Regions from separate parts of the Streptomyces sp. NBC_00104 genome, predicted to be linked through region 2. Evidence: riboswitches for the same ligand, from Rfam matches in the RefSeq annotation. Region 2 holds a riboswitch; each other region holds the start of a gene.

Region 1 (4,426 bases), 5.0 Mb from region 2:
CGATCTGGTTCACCTTGACGAGCAGGGCGTTCGCGGAGCCCTCCTCGATGCCACGGGCCAGGCGCTCGGGGTTGGTGACGAACAGGTCGTCACCGACGATCTGGACCTTGTCACCGATCTTCTCGGTGATGGTGTTCCAGCCGGCCCAGTCGTCCTCGTACAGCGGGTCCTCGATGGAGACGAGCGGGTACGCGGAGACGAGCTCCTCGTAGTACTCGGTCATCTCGGCGGCCGAGCGGGACTTGCCCTCGAACTCGTACTTGCCGTCCTTGTAGAACTCGGACGCGGCGACGTCGAGCGCGAGCGCGATCTGCTCGCCGGGTACGTAACCGGCCTGCTTGATGGCCTCGAGGATGAGGTCGAGCGCGGCGCGGTTGGACTCCAGGTTCGGGGCGAAGCCGCCCTCGTCGCCGAGGCCGGTGGACAGGCCCTTGGTCTTCAGCACCTTCTTGAGGGTGTGGTAGACCTCGGCGCCCCAGCGCAGGGCCTCGGAGAAGGACTCCGCGCCGATGGGGGCGATCATGAACTCCTGGATGTCCACGTTGGAGTCGGCGTGCGAGCCGCCGTTCAGGATGTTCATCATCGGAACGGGCAGCAGGTGCGCGTTCGGGCCGCCCAGGTAGCGGAAGAGCGGCAGGTCGCTGGCCTCGGAGGCGGCGTGGGCGACGGCGAGGGAGACGCCGAGGATGGCGTTGGCGCCGAGGGAGCCCTTGTTGTCGGTGGCGTCCAGGTCGAACATCGCCTGGTCGATCAGGCGCTGCTCGGTGGCGTCGTAGCCGACGAGCTCCGGGCCGATCTGCTCGATCACGGCGAGGACGGCCTTCTCGACACCCTTGCCGAGGTAGCGGTTGGGGTCGCCGTCACGGAGCTCGATGGCTTCGAAGGCACCCGTGGAGGCGCCGGACGGGACGGCGGCACGACCGGTGCTGCCGTCGTCGAGGCCGACCTCGACCTCGACGGTGGGGTTGCCTCGCGAGTCGAGGATTTCCCGGGCTACGACGACGTCGATGGACGGCACGAGCATCTCCTTCATGGGATGTGACGCTGGTTGTGCGGGGCCGCTTGGGCCTTGCGACTAGAGCCTAACCGCCCCCGGGCCGTCGGCAGCCGACCGACCGTCCCGTGGACAGACAGACCGTACCCATTGTTTCAGGTCGGAACAAAGGGGGGTGGGCGAGAAAGTGAACAGAAAGAGGGAGAGGCGAGGAAGAGGAGAGGGAGAGGAGAGAGGGAGTGGCGAGGAAGACGGGCATGAAAAAGCCCCGCCCCGGTGCGTACGGGGGAATGCGCACCGGGGCGGGGAGCCCGTGGGGACGGGGGGACGGCCCTCACGAGGTCTTCACTATGGAGGACACGGATGTGAGCGGGCTGTGGTTCAGCTGGAGAGCGGCTCGATTTTCGGCCCGGCCGAACCCGCCCCGCCCCGCCTGCCCGGCCGTGGGGGCGGCCGTGGGGATGGCAGGCGGTCGGCGGCCGTCGCGATCGCCGTGGGTCAGCTCAGGTGGAGCTGCTGGCCCGGGTAGATGAAGTCGGCGTCGTCGATGATGTCCTTGTTCAGCTCGAAGAGCTTCTCCCAGCCACCCTTGACGTTCTTCTTCTCGGCGATGGCGCTGAGGGTGTCGCCGCTGACGACCTTGTACTCGCCGTCGCCCTTCTCGACCTTCTTGCCGGTCGGGGTCTCGACGGTGGCACGCTCGGAGGAGCGGGAGGCGCGGGTCTCCTGGCTGCTCTTCTCGGTGCTCTTCTGGGTGCTCTCCTGCGAGGAGGAACCGGAGTCCGAGTTGCCGCTGGAGGCGGCGGCGCCGTCGTACGAGGCGCTGGACAGGCCGGTGCCGCAGACGGGCCAGGCACCCTTGCCCTGGCCCGCGAGGACCTTCTCGGCGATCGCGATCTGCTGGGCCTTGCTCGCCTGGTCGGCGGTGGAGGCGTACTGCGTACCGCCGTAGGCGGCCCAGGTGGAGGCGGAGAACTGCAGACCGCCGTAGTAGCCGTTACCGGTGTTGATGGACCAGTTCCCGCCGGACTCGCACTGGGCGACGGTGTCCCACTCGGAGGCGGTGGCGGCGGAGGCGCTGCCGGCGACCATCAGCGGAGCGGCGATGGCGGCGGCACCGGTGACACCGGCGACGGCGATGGCGCGAGCCGCCTTGGACGGACGGCGGTGCTTGCCCTTGCTGGAAAACAGCATGGAGTGATCCCCTCACCGACGCCTGCGAGGTGAGCTGTCGGGTTCGGGCCGGTTGAGTTGCCCGGCCGCGCCCGCTCGCCTTTCGGCTCACATGGCGCGGCTTCACCCCGAGCCGGTTCCGGACGTGCGCCCCCGAAGGGCCGCAACCACCGGACCCGGCACTTACCTTGGGTCCCCCGCTCCTGCCTACGGCGCTTGACGCGACGACTGTTCCATGCGGCCGTTGGCAGGATTCGGCGTACCGACCGCAGGGGCCCGCTGTGGCGAGCGGTCACGACCGTAGACACGTGATTCGCCGGATTTCAAAGACGATCAGGGGGTCTGTGATTCATCTCCCACGGAGATCAAAACGGGCATTCAGGGGCGAACCGTGACCTGAACTGCCGCTACTTTTCGCCCGTTTCGACACCGACTTCGAGGGTCTGACCGGGAAGGATAAGGTCCGGGTCAGTTCCGACCGTGGCCTCGTTCTCGGCGTACAGCTCCCGCCACCCGCCGCCCAGGCCGAGCGAGTTCACGATGCCCGTCAGGCTGTCGCCCGCCTGGACGGTGTACGCGCCGTCGACGACCTCACGCGCCGCGTCGCCATCACGGGAGGCGTGACGGCCGGAGGACGCGGAGTCGGTGCGGGAGCCGTCGGCCGCGTCCGTGCCGGCCTCGGTGTCCGCGTCGACGTCCTCGTCGGCACTGGCGCCGCGATGACGGCCGGTGCCACCCTCACTGTCGTCCGCAGCCGAAGAGCTGTCGCTCTGACCCGACTTGTCCGAGTCTGCGCTGCCGGAGCCGGCGGAGTCGTCCGAGTCGGTGCCGGTTCTGGCCTTGGTGGAACCCTCGAAGACATCGGCGGACGATCCCGACGATTCGGACGATTCGCTCGGCCCGCGGGAGCCGCTGGAGCCGGTGGAGTCCGTCGGTCCGGTGGAGTCGGTCGAGTCGGCCGACTTGCCCGACTTGGCCGCGTCCGTCGAGGCGGACGAATCCGATGTATCGGATGAACCTGACGAACTGGACGAATCCTCAGAGTCCGAGGAGTCGTCCGCGACGCCCGTGTCCACGTCGGCGGAACCGGAGTCGCCTCCGAGGTTGTGGAGGAGTCCACAGGTGGCCCAGACGCCGACGCCCTGGCCGGCGAGCACCTTCTCGGCGACGGCTATCTGCTGCGAACGGCTGGCCTGGTCGGCGGTCGCCGCGTACTCCAGACCGCCGTACTTCTCCCAGTTCGCCTGGGTGAGCTGAAGGCCGCCGTAGCGTCCGTTCCCGGTGTCCGCGCTCCAGGAGCCACCGCTCTCGCACTCCGCCACCTGGTCCCAGGTGGTTCCGCCGGCCGCGCTCGCGCCGGTGGCGCCGAGGAGTGGAATCGCGATGGCCGAGCCGGTCACTCCCGCCGCGACGAGGAGGGCCGGAGCCTGACGGGGGCGACGGTGACGACCGTTCCCGGAGAGCATGCGGTTGCCTTTCACGCGACAGCAGTGGCCTGTGCGACGGGCGTGGTGACCTCTTCGCACTGACGTGTGAACGTAGCCGCAGTCGATCAGTTGTCACAAGTTAATGCAGCGTAGATCACGTGAAGATCACAGACTTGAGGGAGTGTCATCTTCTGACACGGAATGGGGTATGGCTACGGCCCGCCCGGGTACGACTACGGGTTGCTCACCAACCCGGTCACCGGCCGCTCCCGCGGGGTGAATTCGACCGGAAGCGTGCGCAATCCGCGCATGATGAGCCCTCCTCGCCACCTCAAATCGGCAGAATCCCCCGCCAGTCGCAGGTCGGGGAGGCGGGTGAGGAGCGTGGCCAGCGCCGTCTGCCCTTCGAGGCGGGCGAGGGGGGCGCCGAGGCAGTAGTGGATGCCGTGGCCGTAGCCGAGGTGCTGGTTGTCCCGGCGGGAGAGATCGAGGGTGTCGGGGTCGTCGAAGCGGGCCGGGTCGCGGTCGGCCGCCGCGAGGACGACGAGGACGGGGTCGCCGGGGGCGATGTCCTGCCCGCCGAGGGTGAGGGGTTGGGTCGCGAAGCGCCAGGTGGCGAGTTCGACGGGGCCGTCGTAGCGGAGGAGTTCCTCGACGCCGGTTTCGAGCAGCGCGGTCTCCCGCGCGGCGAGGGAGTCCTGGAGGCGGGTGCGCTGGTCGGGATGGGTGAGGAGGGCGTACATGCCGTTCCCGATGAGGTTGACGGTCGTCTCGAACCCGGCGAACAGCAGGATGAACGCCATCGCCGCGGCCTCGTTCTCGGTGAGGTGCT
Region 2 (4,426 bases):
GTCCGGTCTGCTGCGGCTGGAGACGGGCGGGACGTTCACGACGCCCGTCTTCGCCGGCCTGTGGAGCGACGGCGGCTTCGGCGGGGCGAGCCGTGCCTGGCACACGTATCAGCGGACGTACGTCATCCCGGACGCGGAGCAGGACCGGCCGGTGCTCTTCAACTCCTGGGAGGCCACCGAGTTCGACATCTCCGAGGAACAGCAGGGGACGCTCGCGCGGCGGGCGGCAGCCATCGGGGTCGAGCTGTTCGTCGTGGACGACGGCTGGTTCGGGGCGCGCACCAGTGACCGGGCCGGCCTCGGCGACTGGACGCCCAACCCGGACCGCTTCCCGAAGGGGCTGAAGCCGCTCGCCGACTACGTGCATGCCCTCGGGATGCAATTCGGCATCTGGGTCGAGCCCGAGATGATCAACCCGGACAGCGAGCTGTACCGGGCGCACCCCGAATGGGCGCAGTACCAACCGGGGCGAAAGCGGACGGAGCTGCGTAATCAGCTCGTCCTCAATCTCGCGCGCGAGGACGTCCAGGAATACCTCTGGGAGCGGCTCGACGCACTCCTGTCCAGCGCGCCGATCGACTATGTGAAGTGGGACTTCAATCGCTGCTTCACGGACGCCGGCTGGCCCGGTGAGCCGTATCCGCAGAAGCTGTGGGTCGAGCACGTGCACGCCTTCTACGCCCTGCTGGACCGGCTGCGGGCCGCGCACCCCGGGGTGGCGTTCGAGTCGTGCTCGGGTGGCGGCGGCCGTATCGACCTCGGAGTGATGGCGCGGACGGACCAGGTGTGGACGTCCGACAACACCGACCCGCTGGACCGGCTCGCCATCCAGCACGGCTTCAGTCAGGTCCACCCGGCCCGGATCATGGCCGCGTGGGTCACCGACAGCCCGAACAACCAGCTCAACGGCCGGGTCAGCTCGCTGCGGTTCCGGTTCGTCAGCGCCATGGCGGGTGTGCTGGGCGTCGGCGGCGACCTCACCGAGTGGACGGAGGAGGAGCTGGCCGAGGCGCGGGGCTGGGTCGAGCTGTACAAGGAGATCCGGCCGGTCGTGCAGCGCGGCGACCTCTACCGGCTGCGGCCGCCGACGGGCGGGCTGAGTGCCGTGCAGTACGTCCACGGTGACGAGGTCGTCGTCCTGGCCTGGCTCCAGGCCCAGCACTACGGCGAGCCGCTCGCCCCGCTCCGCCTGCGCGGGATCGACCCGACAGAAAAGTATGAATGCCGCGAAACGGGTGAAGTGCACCGGGGTGCCGTGCTGTTGCACCACGGATTGCGGACGGGGCTGCGCGGTGACTTCGATGCGAAGGTTATCCGCCTGCGTCGCACTTGAGTGAACTGTCCGAAATGGAGCTGTAATTCCAACAAGCCCTGGAATAAAGCCTACTGGGTCGTAGGCGCGTGAGCAGCGTCATATTCGTGACGTTCCGCTGTCGCCATGTCCACGTAATTCGTAGGCGATTCCAGGGCGCTTGGAAATACCCAAGACCTGTCTTTTACGGAGCGTGATGGTGGATTGATGTAAGGATCAGGTGGAAAGGCGCACAGGAAGTCCCAATGGTTGTCTCTGTGGGCACAAGTCGCTTACGTTCGGCGTCAATCCGGACGGACGCCCAATCCTGCCGCCGACCGGAGCCGCGTACCGACCTGATCCACGGCAGGAGCGGGGGACCCACAGGTATGACCGCCTGTTCCGGTCTCCGGAACGGCTAGGGGTATAGCCGTGCGTCAGCACGGCCGGACATCTCCAGTCCGCACCCGACAGCTCACCTCGCAGGCGCCGGAGAGGAATTCGCCATGCCCGCGAAGGGTAAGCACCGCCGTCCGAAGTCCCAGCGTTTCACCCGTTCGATCGCCGCCGCGGGGACCGGTGGCGCGGCGCTCGCGCTGCCGCTGATCGGAGCCGCCGGCGCCCATGCCGCGACCCCGACGGCCGCCGTTTCCGGTGTCTCCGAGAAGACGGCCTCGGTCGCCACCGAGAAGGCCGCGGCCGAGGCGGGCGCACGGATCGAGGCGGCCGAGAAGGCCGCGCAGGCGGAGAAGACCGCCACCAAGAAGGCGGCGACCAGGACCTACTCGGTGAAGGTCGGCGACTACCTCGCGAAGATCGCGGACGAGCAGGACGTCGAGGGCGGCTGGAAGCAACTGTACTCGGACAACCGTGAGGCGATCGGCTCCGACCCGTCGCTCATCCACCCGGGCCTCAAGCTCGGCATCGGTGGCCGGGCCACGTCGAGCGGTACGCCGCAGGCGTCGACGAAGCCGCAGCTGTCGCAGTCCTCGAAGTCCGAGGAGTCGTCCCAGTCGTCGAAGTCCTCCGGCTCGTCGACGCAGACGCAGGAGTCGAAGGACACCCAGGCGTCGACCTCCACGTCGAGCGGCCAGTCCTCGTCGTCCAACAGCTCCGGCTTCAGCCTGCCCATCCAGGGCGCCACCGTCGGCACCGCGTACAAGACCGCCGGCAGCATGTGGTCCAGCGGCTACCACACGGGCGTCGACTTCGTGGCCCCGACCGGCACCTCCCTCAAGGCCGTGGGTGCGGGCACCGTCGTCTCCGCCGGCTGGGGCGGCGCGTACGGCAACCAGGTCGTCATCAAGCTCGCCGACGGCTACTACGCCCAGTACGCCCACCTGTCCTCGATCTCCGTCTCCGCGGGCCAGTCCGTGAGCGGCGGCCAGCAGATCGGCCTCTCCGGCGCGACCGGCAACGTCACCGGGCCGCACCTCCACTTCGAGATCCGTACCACCCCCAACTACGGTGCGGACATCGACCCGCTGGCATACCTCCGCTCGAAGGGCGTCAGCGTCTGACGCACCGCCACCGCTCCGCACCGAAGGCCGGACCCCGACATCACGGGGGCCGGCCTTCGGCGTTCCCGGAGGGGGTCCCGATCGTGGCCGTCCACACTGGCAACGGCTCGAAGAGTGCGCCATCCGGCCAGGTTCTCTCCCGCCCCTCCCTCGCTCCCGCCCCGCTCCGGCTTTCGCTCCGCTCCGCTTTCGCTGCCCCCGCCCCCTGTCGATTCGTGATCACCGCATTGCGGTCTTGTGGCATGGCCGATCCAGGACTCGACAGCTGTACGAGGGCGAGTGCACAGTGATCTCAGCAAGCGCTTTCTGCACGTCGTAGGTCTCCGTGTCCGGCGTCCAGCGCCCCAGTTCGACATCCGTGGCGCCCACGCGGACCCCGCCGATGTGGGCCCGCACGGCAACCACAGAAGGAGCGTCATGACCACCCGCAGAGCTTTCGGAGCCCTCGCGGCCGGTGCCGCCCTCGCGGCGCTCGCCCCGGCGGGGACGGCGTCCGCGACCCCGCACCGGCGCCGCGGCCGGCTGATCGCCGCCGACGACTTCCGGCACGGCCTCGGCCAGTGGGCCGTGGAGTTGGAGAGGGGTGGTGCGGTCACGGCCTCGCGCGGTGCGCTGGAGGTCGATGTGCCGGCCGGGGCCACGGTCTGGTTCAAGCGGAAGCTGGCAGGGCCCTACGTCGTCCAGTACACGGCCACCCCGGTCTCCGCGGGTAGGGTCAACGATCGGGTCTCCGACCTCAACAACTTCTGGAACGCCGTCGACGTGCGCTCGCCCGGTGATCTTTTCGCCACTCCGCGTGGGGGTGCGCTCGCCGAGTACGACCATCTGAAGACGTATTACGTCGGGTACGGCGCCAACACCAATACGACGACACGGCTGCGTCGGTATGTCGGCGAGGCGGGTGTGCGGCCGCTGATCTACGACTACACGGCGCCGCTGCTCGTCGCGAACGAGCCGCACCGCGTCCGGATCGTCTCCGACGGGTCGAAGGTGCAGTGGTGGAACAACGGGCGGCTCGTGTTCGACTACATCGATCCCGAGCCGTACACAAGTGGGCATTTCGGTTTCCGGACCACCTGGAGTCACTTCCGGATCGAGGACTTCCGGGTGTGGAGATCCGTCGGCCGCCGCTGAGCGGTCGAGGGGAGAGGGAGGCCGGGGTGGTGGGGTGCCGCCAACCCGACCTGGCCTGTTCCGTGTTGACCAACACTTGACTCGTGGTCTATCTCACCGTCCGTCAACCTCTTATTACGGTCGCGTAGGTCACATCAGAAGGTGAATCATGGGGCGATGTGGCAGACGATTCGAATGACAGCAGAGCAATGATCGGGTCGTACGTGGCGGTGGGGGACAGCTTCACCGAGGGCGTCGGCGATCCAGGCCCCGACGGACGGTTCGTCGGCTGGGCCGACCGATTCGCGGTGCTCCTCGCGGACCGTGTGCCCGAGGGTGCCTTCGACTACACCAACCTGGCGGTACGGGGGAAGCTCCTCGACCAGATCGTGGAGGATCAGGTGCCGCGGGCTCTGGAGCTCGCGCCCGATCTGATCTCCTTCTGTGCGGGCGGCAACGACATCATCCGGCCGGGCACCGATCCCGACGAGGTCGCCGAGCG
Region 3 (4,426 bases), 1.3 Mb from region 2:
GCCTCGTCGGCGGGGGCGGACGCGGGCGTTCCGTCGGCGCCGATGCGGTCGTAGCGTACCGTGGCGATGAACTCGCCGCCGACGGTGGCGGCGAGCCCCACCCGGTCCACGAAGTCGTGGTGCGTGAAGCGGTGGACGTCCTTGGCGGACAGGCGAGGGTAGGGCGCGAAGAAGCGGTAGTACTTCGACTCGTCCGAGACCTGCTCGTAGAAGCTGACGAGACGCTCGGCGTCATCAACGGTGATGGGCCTGATGCGTGCGGTGCCGCCGTCGCGCAGCACCACGTCGGCCTCCCAGTGGGCGGGGTACTCGTGCCGGTCCGACGAGGTCTGCATGGGCCCCAGAGTACGGCTCGCGTACGACAACGGCGCGGGGCAGTCTGGGGAAGCGCAACAGACGCGCGGAAGCCGGTTCGTGGTCAGGCCGTGGGCTCGTTCCGGTACGCCGCGCCATATGGGAAACTGGTCTAGACAACCTGGTCTAGACCTCTCTGAAGTACCCGAGACACCTGAAGGGCAGCATCACATGGCTGAGCGCCGCGTCAACGTCGGCTGGGCCGAGGGCCTCCACGCCCGACCCGCATCCATCTTCGTCCGGGCCACCACGGCCTCCGGTATCCCCGTGACGATCGCCAAGGCCGACGGCAACCCCGTCAACGCGGCCTCCATGCTGGCGGTGCTGGGCCTCGGCGCCCAGGGCGGCGAGGAGATCGTGCTCGCTTCCGAGGCCGAGGGCGCGGACATCGCGCTCGACCGTCTGGCGAAGCTCGTGGCCGAGGGACTCGAAGAACTCCCCGAGACGGTCTGAGCGACCCGGCCGAATAAAGCGGAAAAGGCCTGAAAGGCCACCCGCAGACACACCGAAGGGCTCGTCCGATTTATCGGGCGGGCCCTTCGCCTTTTCGTCCTTTTCCGTTCTGCGGGCAGCAGGAAAAATGCCCTTCGGAATTCTTCCCTCTTTGTATACGGCTCCTGTGTTAATGCCGCAGACTCGGCGTGTTTACGGGGTGTTGCGAAGTCCTCACACGGTCGGGGCGTTCCGTCCCGCCGGCCCCGGACGGAAATCGGAGCCGGTGTGCGGCGGTGGCGCGCTCGGTGTGCAGGGACGTGATCGTCCGGGCCCGGTCGCTGTCGCCGCGCGCGACCGCGTCCACGATGCCGCCGTGCTCCGCCCAGGACTCCACGGGGTTGGCCGGCGCCTCGATGGCGTACATCCAGGCGATCTTGTGCCGCAGCTGGGCGAGCGTCGAGGTCAGCGCGGGGCTGCCGGACGCCTGTGCGAGCGTCTCGTGGAACCAGCCGCCCAGGGAGCGCAGATCCTCGCTGTTCCCCCTCCTGGCCCGCTCCTGGCCCAGTCTGACCAGGCCGCGCAGCACCTTCAGGTGTGCTTCCGTGCGGCGCTGCGCGGCGCGGGCGGCGCCCAGTGGCTCCAGCAGCATGCGCATCTCCAGCAGGTCGGCGGCCTCCTGCTCCGTCGGCTCGGCGACGCACGCGCCCGCGTGCCGACGGGTCACCACGAAGCCCTCGGCCTCCAGCGTGCGCAGCGCCTCGCGCACGGGGACCCGGCTGACGCCGTACCGGCGGGCGAGCAGTTCCTCGGTGAGACGGCTGCCGCGCTCGTAGACACCCGCGACGATGTCATCACGGATCGCCGTGCATACCGAGTGCGCCGGAATACGCATGACCGACCTCCGCCTTAATCCCCGTGAAACGTCGATGATTGACGTGTGTTCCAGCGACTCTATTGCAGCGAGCCGGAATTTCCGATGGCGGACCGGAATCCAGGGATATTTTTTGGACAGGAGGTACGTCACAACGCGGAAAGCCCCGGCTCGGTGAGCCGGGGCCTCCTGGGAAGCGTCGAGTGGTGCGTCAGACGTTCACGCCGTGCGAACGCAGGTACGCGGCGGGGTCGATGTCCGAGCCGTACTCGGCCGTCGTCCGGGCCTCGAAGTGCAGATGCGCGCCGGTGACGTTGCCGGTCGCCCCGGAGAGGCCTATCTGCTGGCCGGGGGTGACCGTCTGGCCGACGGAGACGCCGATGGACGACAGGTGGCCGTACTGCGTGTACGTGCCGTCGGTCATCTTGATGACGATGTTGTTGCCGTACGCGCCACCCCAGCCCGCCTCGACGACGGTGCCGGAACCCACCGCGTGGACGGCGGTGCCGGACGCGGCGTGGAAGTCGACGCCGGTGTGGCTGCCGGAGGACCAGACGGCGCCGCCGGCCTTGTAGCCGGTGGAGATGTACGAGCCGCTGATCGGGGCGACATAGGTGTTGAGGCGCTCGCGCTCGGCCGCGCGGGCGGCACGGGCCTTGATCTCTTCGCGCTCCTTGGCGGCGGCACGTTCCTGCTCGGCCTTCTCGGCGGCGGCCTTCCGGGCCTCCTCCTGCGCCTTCTTCTTGACGGCGGCGACCTCGGCGGCCTGCTGCTGGGCCAAGGCCTGGGCGTCGACCTGCTCGGCGACCGTGTCGCCGAGGACGATGATCTGGTTCAGGCCGGTCTGCTCGACGGCGGGCTCCTCCGCGGCGAGCGCGGGAGCGGCCAGGGTGCCGATGACACCGGTGGTGGTGAGAGCGGCGACGCCCACGTTCCTCGTGGTCGTGCGCTTCACACGGCCGGGACGCCGGTGCTTCCCGGGGGCGCGGGTGAACGCCATGAAGTGGCTGGTCCTTTCCTTCCTTCTCGCCTACCGGGTTAGCTGACGGGTTCGGAGCAGGAAGGTCTCCTACGGCTGCCCCTCGTTTCGCGACGCTCCGCGAAGGGCACCCGATTCACCCCAGGGACTTCGGTGGGTCCCCGGCTCCCCTGGCTCGCGCCATGGGGACTCGGCGATGACTGTCCGGTGCCGCGGCTGCGGCGAACTTCTGACGAACAGCCGGACCGACGCTAAGCGGGCCGTCTTCGAAATAACAAACGGATCACAGGATTTGTTAAGTACGCCACAGGTCAGACACACAACCTCCGCCATCAATACGGACAAACGCGGGCCCTGGTGACTCTTCAGTCACCAGGGCCCCACGGACGTGTGTCCTTCTGTCCCGGTTCTACTCGGCCGGTACGACGGTGACTTCGCCGATGTCGAGGGCCCTGACCGGCGCCTCGATCTGCGCGGCGTCACCGACGAGGACGGTCACCAGACGGTCCACCGGGAAGGCGCTCACGGCGGCCGCGGTGGCCTCCACGGTGCCCGTGGCGGCGAGTTGGCGGTACAGCGTCGACTGGTAGTCGTCCGGCAGGTACTGCTCGACCTGGTCGGCCAGCGTGCTCGCCACGGCCGCGGCCGTCTCGAACTTGAGCGGGGCGACCCCGACGAGGTTCTGCACGGCGACATCGCGCTCGGCGTCGGTCAGGCCCTCGGCGGCGAGCGTGCGCAGCACCGTCCACAGGTCGTCGAGCGCCGGTCCGGTGTTCGGTGTGTCGACGGAGCCGCTGATGGCGAGCATCGCCGTGCCCGAGCCGTCCGGCGCGGAGCGCAGCACCTGGCCGAACGCGCGCACCCCGTAGGTGTAGCCCTTCTCCTCGCGCAGGACGCGGTCCAGGCGGGAGGTGAGGGTGCCGCCGAGGCAGTAGGTGCCGAGCACCTGGGCCGGCCACACACGGTCGTGCCGGTCGGCGCCGACCCGGCCGATGAGCAACTGGGTCTGCACGGAGCCGGGGCGGTCCACGATGATCACCCGCCCGGTGTCGTCGGCGCTCACCGACGGCACGGGGCGCGGCTTGGCCGGGGAACCGGTCCAGGCGCCCAGGGTGTCGCCGAGCAGCGCGTCGAGGTCGACTCCGGTGAGGTCGCCGACGACCACGGCGGTGGCCGTCGCGGGGCGCACGTGCCGCTCGTAGAAGGCGCGTACGGCCGCGGAGTCGATGCCCTCGACGGTCTCCTCGGTGCCCTGGCGGGGCCGCGACATACGGGACGTGGCGGGGAACAGCTGCCTGGAGAGCTCCTTGGCGGCCCGGCGGCCCGGGTTGGCGGTCTCGTGCGGGATCTCGTCGAGCCGGTTGGCCACCAGCCGCTCGATCTCGCTGTCCTCGAACGCGGGTGCCCGCAGGGCGTCGGCCAGCAGGCCGAGCGCCTTCTCCAGCCGCGACACGGGCACTTCGAGGGACAGGCGGACGCCGGGGTGGTCGGCGTGCGAGTCGAGGGTGGCGCCGCAGCGCTCCAGCTCGGCGGCGAACTCCTCGGCCGTGTGCTTGTCGGTGCCCTCCGAGAAGGCCCTGGTCATGATGGTGGCGACGCCGTCGAGACCGGCCGGCTCGGCGTCCAGCGGCGCGTCGAGCAGGACCTCTACGGCGACGACCTGCTGGCCGGGGCGGTGACAGCGCAGCACGGTCAGGCCGTTGTCCAGGGTGCCGCGCTCGGGCGCCGGGAACGCCCAGGGCCTGGCCTCGCCGGCCTGGGGCTGCGGGTGGAAGTCCATGGTCGCG

The links. A riboswitch is a leader RNA that binds a small molecule or an ion and turns the genes downstream of it on or off. The one in region 2 is predicted to bind cyclic di-AMP.
Region 1: linked by a shared signal. The riboswitch ahead of OG272_RS20100 (transglycosylase family protein) and the one ahead of OG272_RS41830 (M23 family metallopeptidase) in region 2 are both predicted to bind cyclic di-AMP.
Region 3: linked by a shared signal. The riboswitch ahead of OG272_RS36200 (M23 family metallopeptidase) and the one ahead of OG272_RS41830 (M23 family metallopeptidase) in region 2 are both predicted to bind cyclic di-AMP.

Annotation. Positions count from the first base shown of each region.
Region 1 is NZ_CP108215.1:4,598,415-4,602,840, forward strand. It holds gene eno (phosphopyruvate hydratase) at 1-1,018, opposite strand, end outside; gene OG272_RS20100 (transglycosylase family protein) at 1,493-2,188, opposite strand; cyclic di-AMP (ydaO/yuaA leader) riboswitch at 2,193-2,392, opposite strand; gene OG272_RS20105 (transglycosylase family protein) at 2,575-3,633, opposite strand; gene OG272_RS20110 (cytochrome P450) at 3,828-4,426, opposite strand, start outside.
Region 2 is NZ_CP108215.1:9,570,436-9,574,861, forward strand. It holds gene OG272_RS41825 (alpha-galactosidase) at 1-1,333, shown strand, start outside; cyclic di-AMP (ydaO/yuaA leader) riboswitch at 1,635-1,793, shown strand; gene OG272_RS41830 (M23 family metallopeptidase) at 1,798-2,811, shown strand; gene OG272_RS41835 (DUF6250 domain-containing protein) at 3,229-3,945, shown strand; gene OG272_RS41840 (SGNH/GDSL hydrolase family protein) at 4,134-4,426, shown strand, end outside.
Region 3 is NZ_CP108215.1:8,260,647-8,265,072, reverse strand. It holds gene OG272_RS36215 (GNAT family N-acetyltransferase) at 1-335, opposite strand, end outside; gene OG272_RS36210 (HPr family phosphocarrier protein) at 526-807, shown strand; gene OG272_RS36205 (GntR family transcriptional regulator) at 977-1,681, opposite strand; gene OG272_RS36200 (M23 family metallopeptidase) at 1,872-2,660, opposite strand; cyclic di-AMP (ydaO/yuaA leader) riboswitch at 2,674-2,845, opposite strand; gene OG272_RS36195 (pitrilysin family protein) at 3,049-4,426, opposite strand, start outside.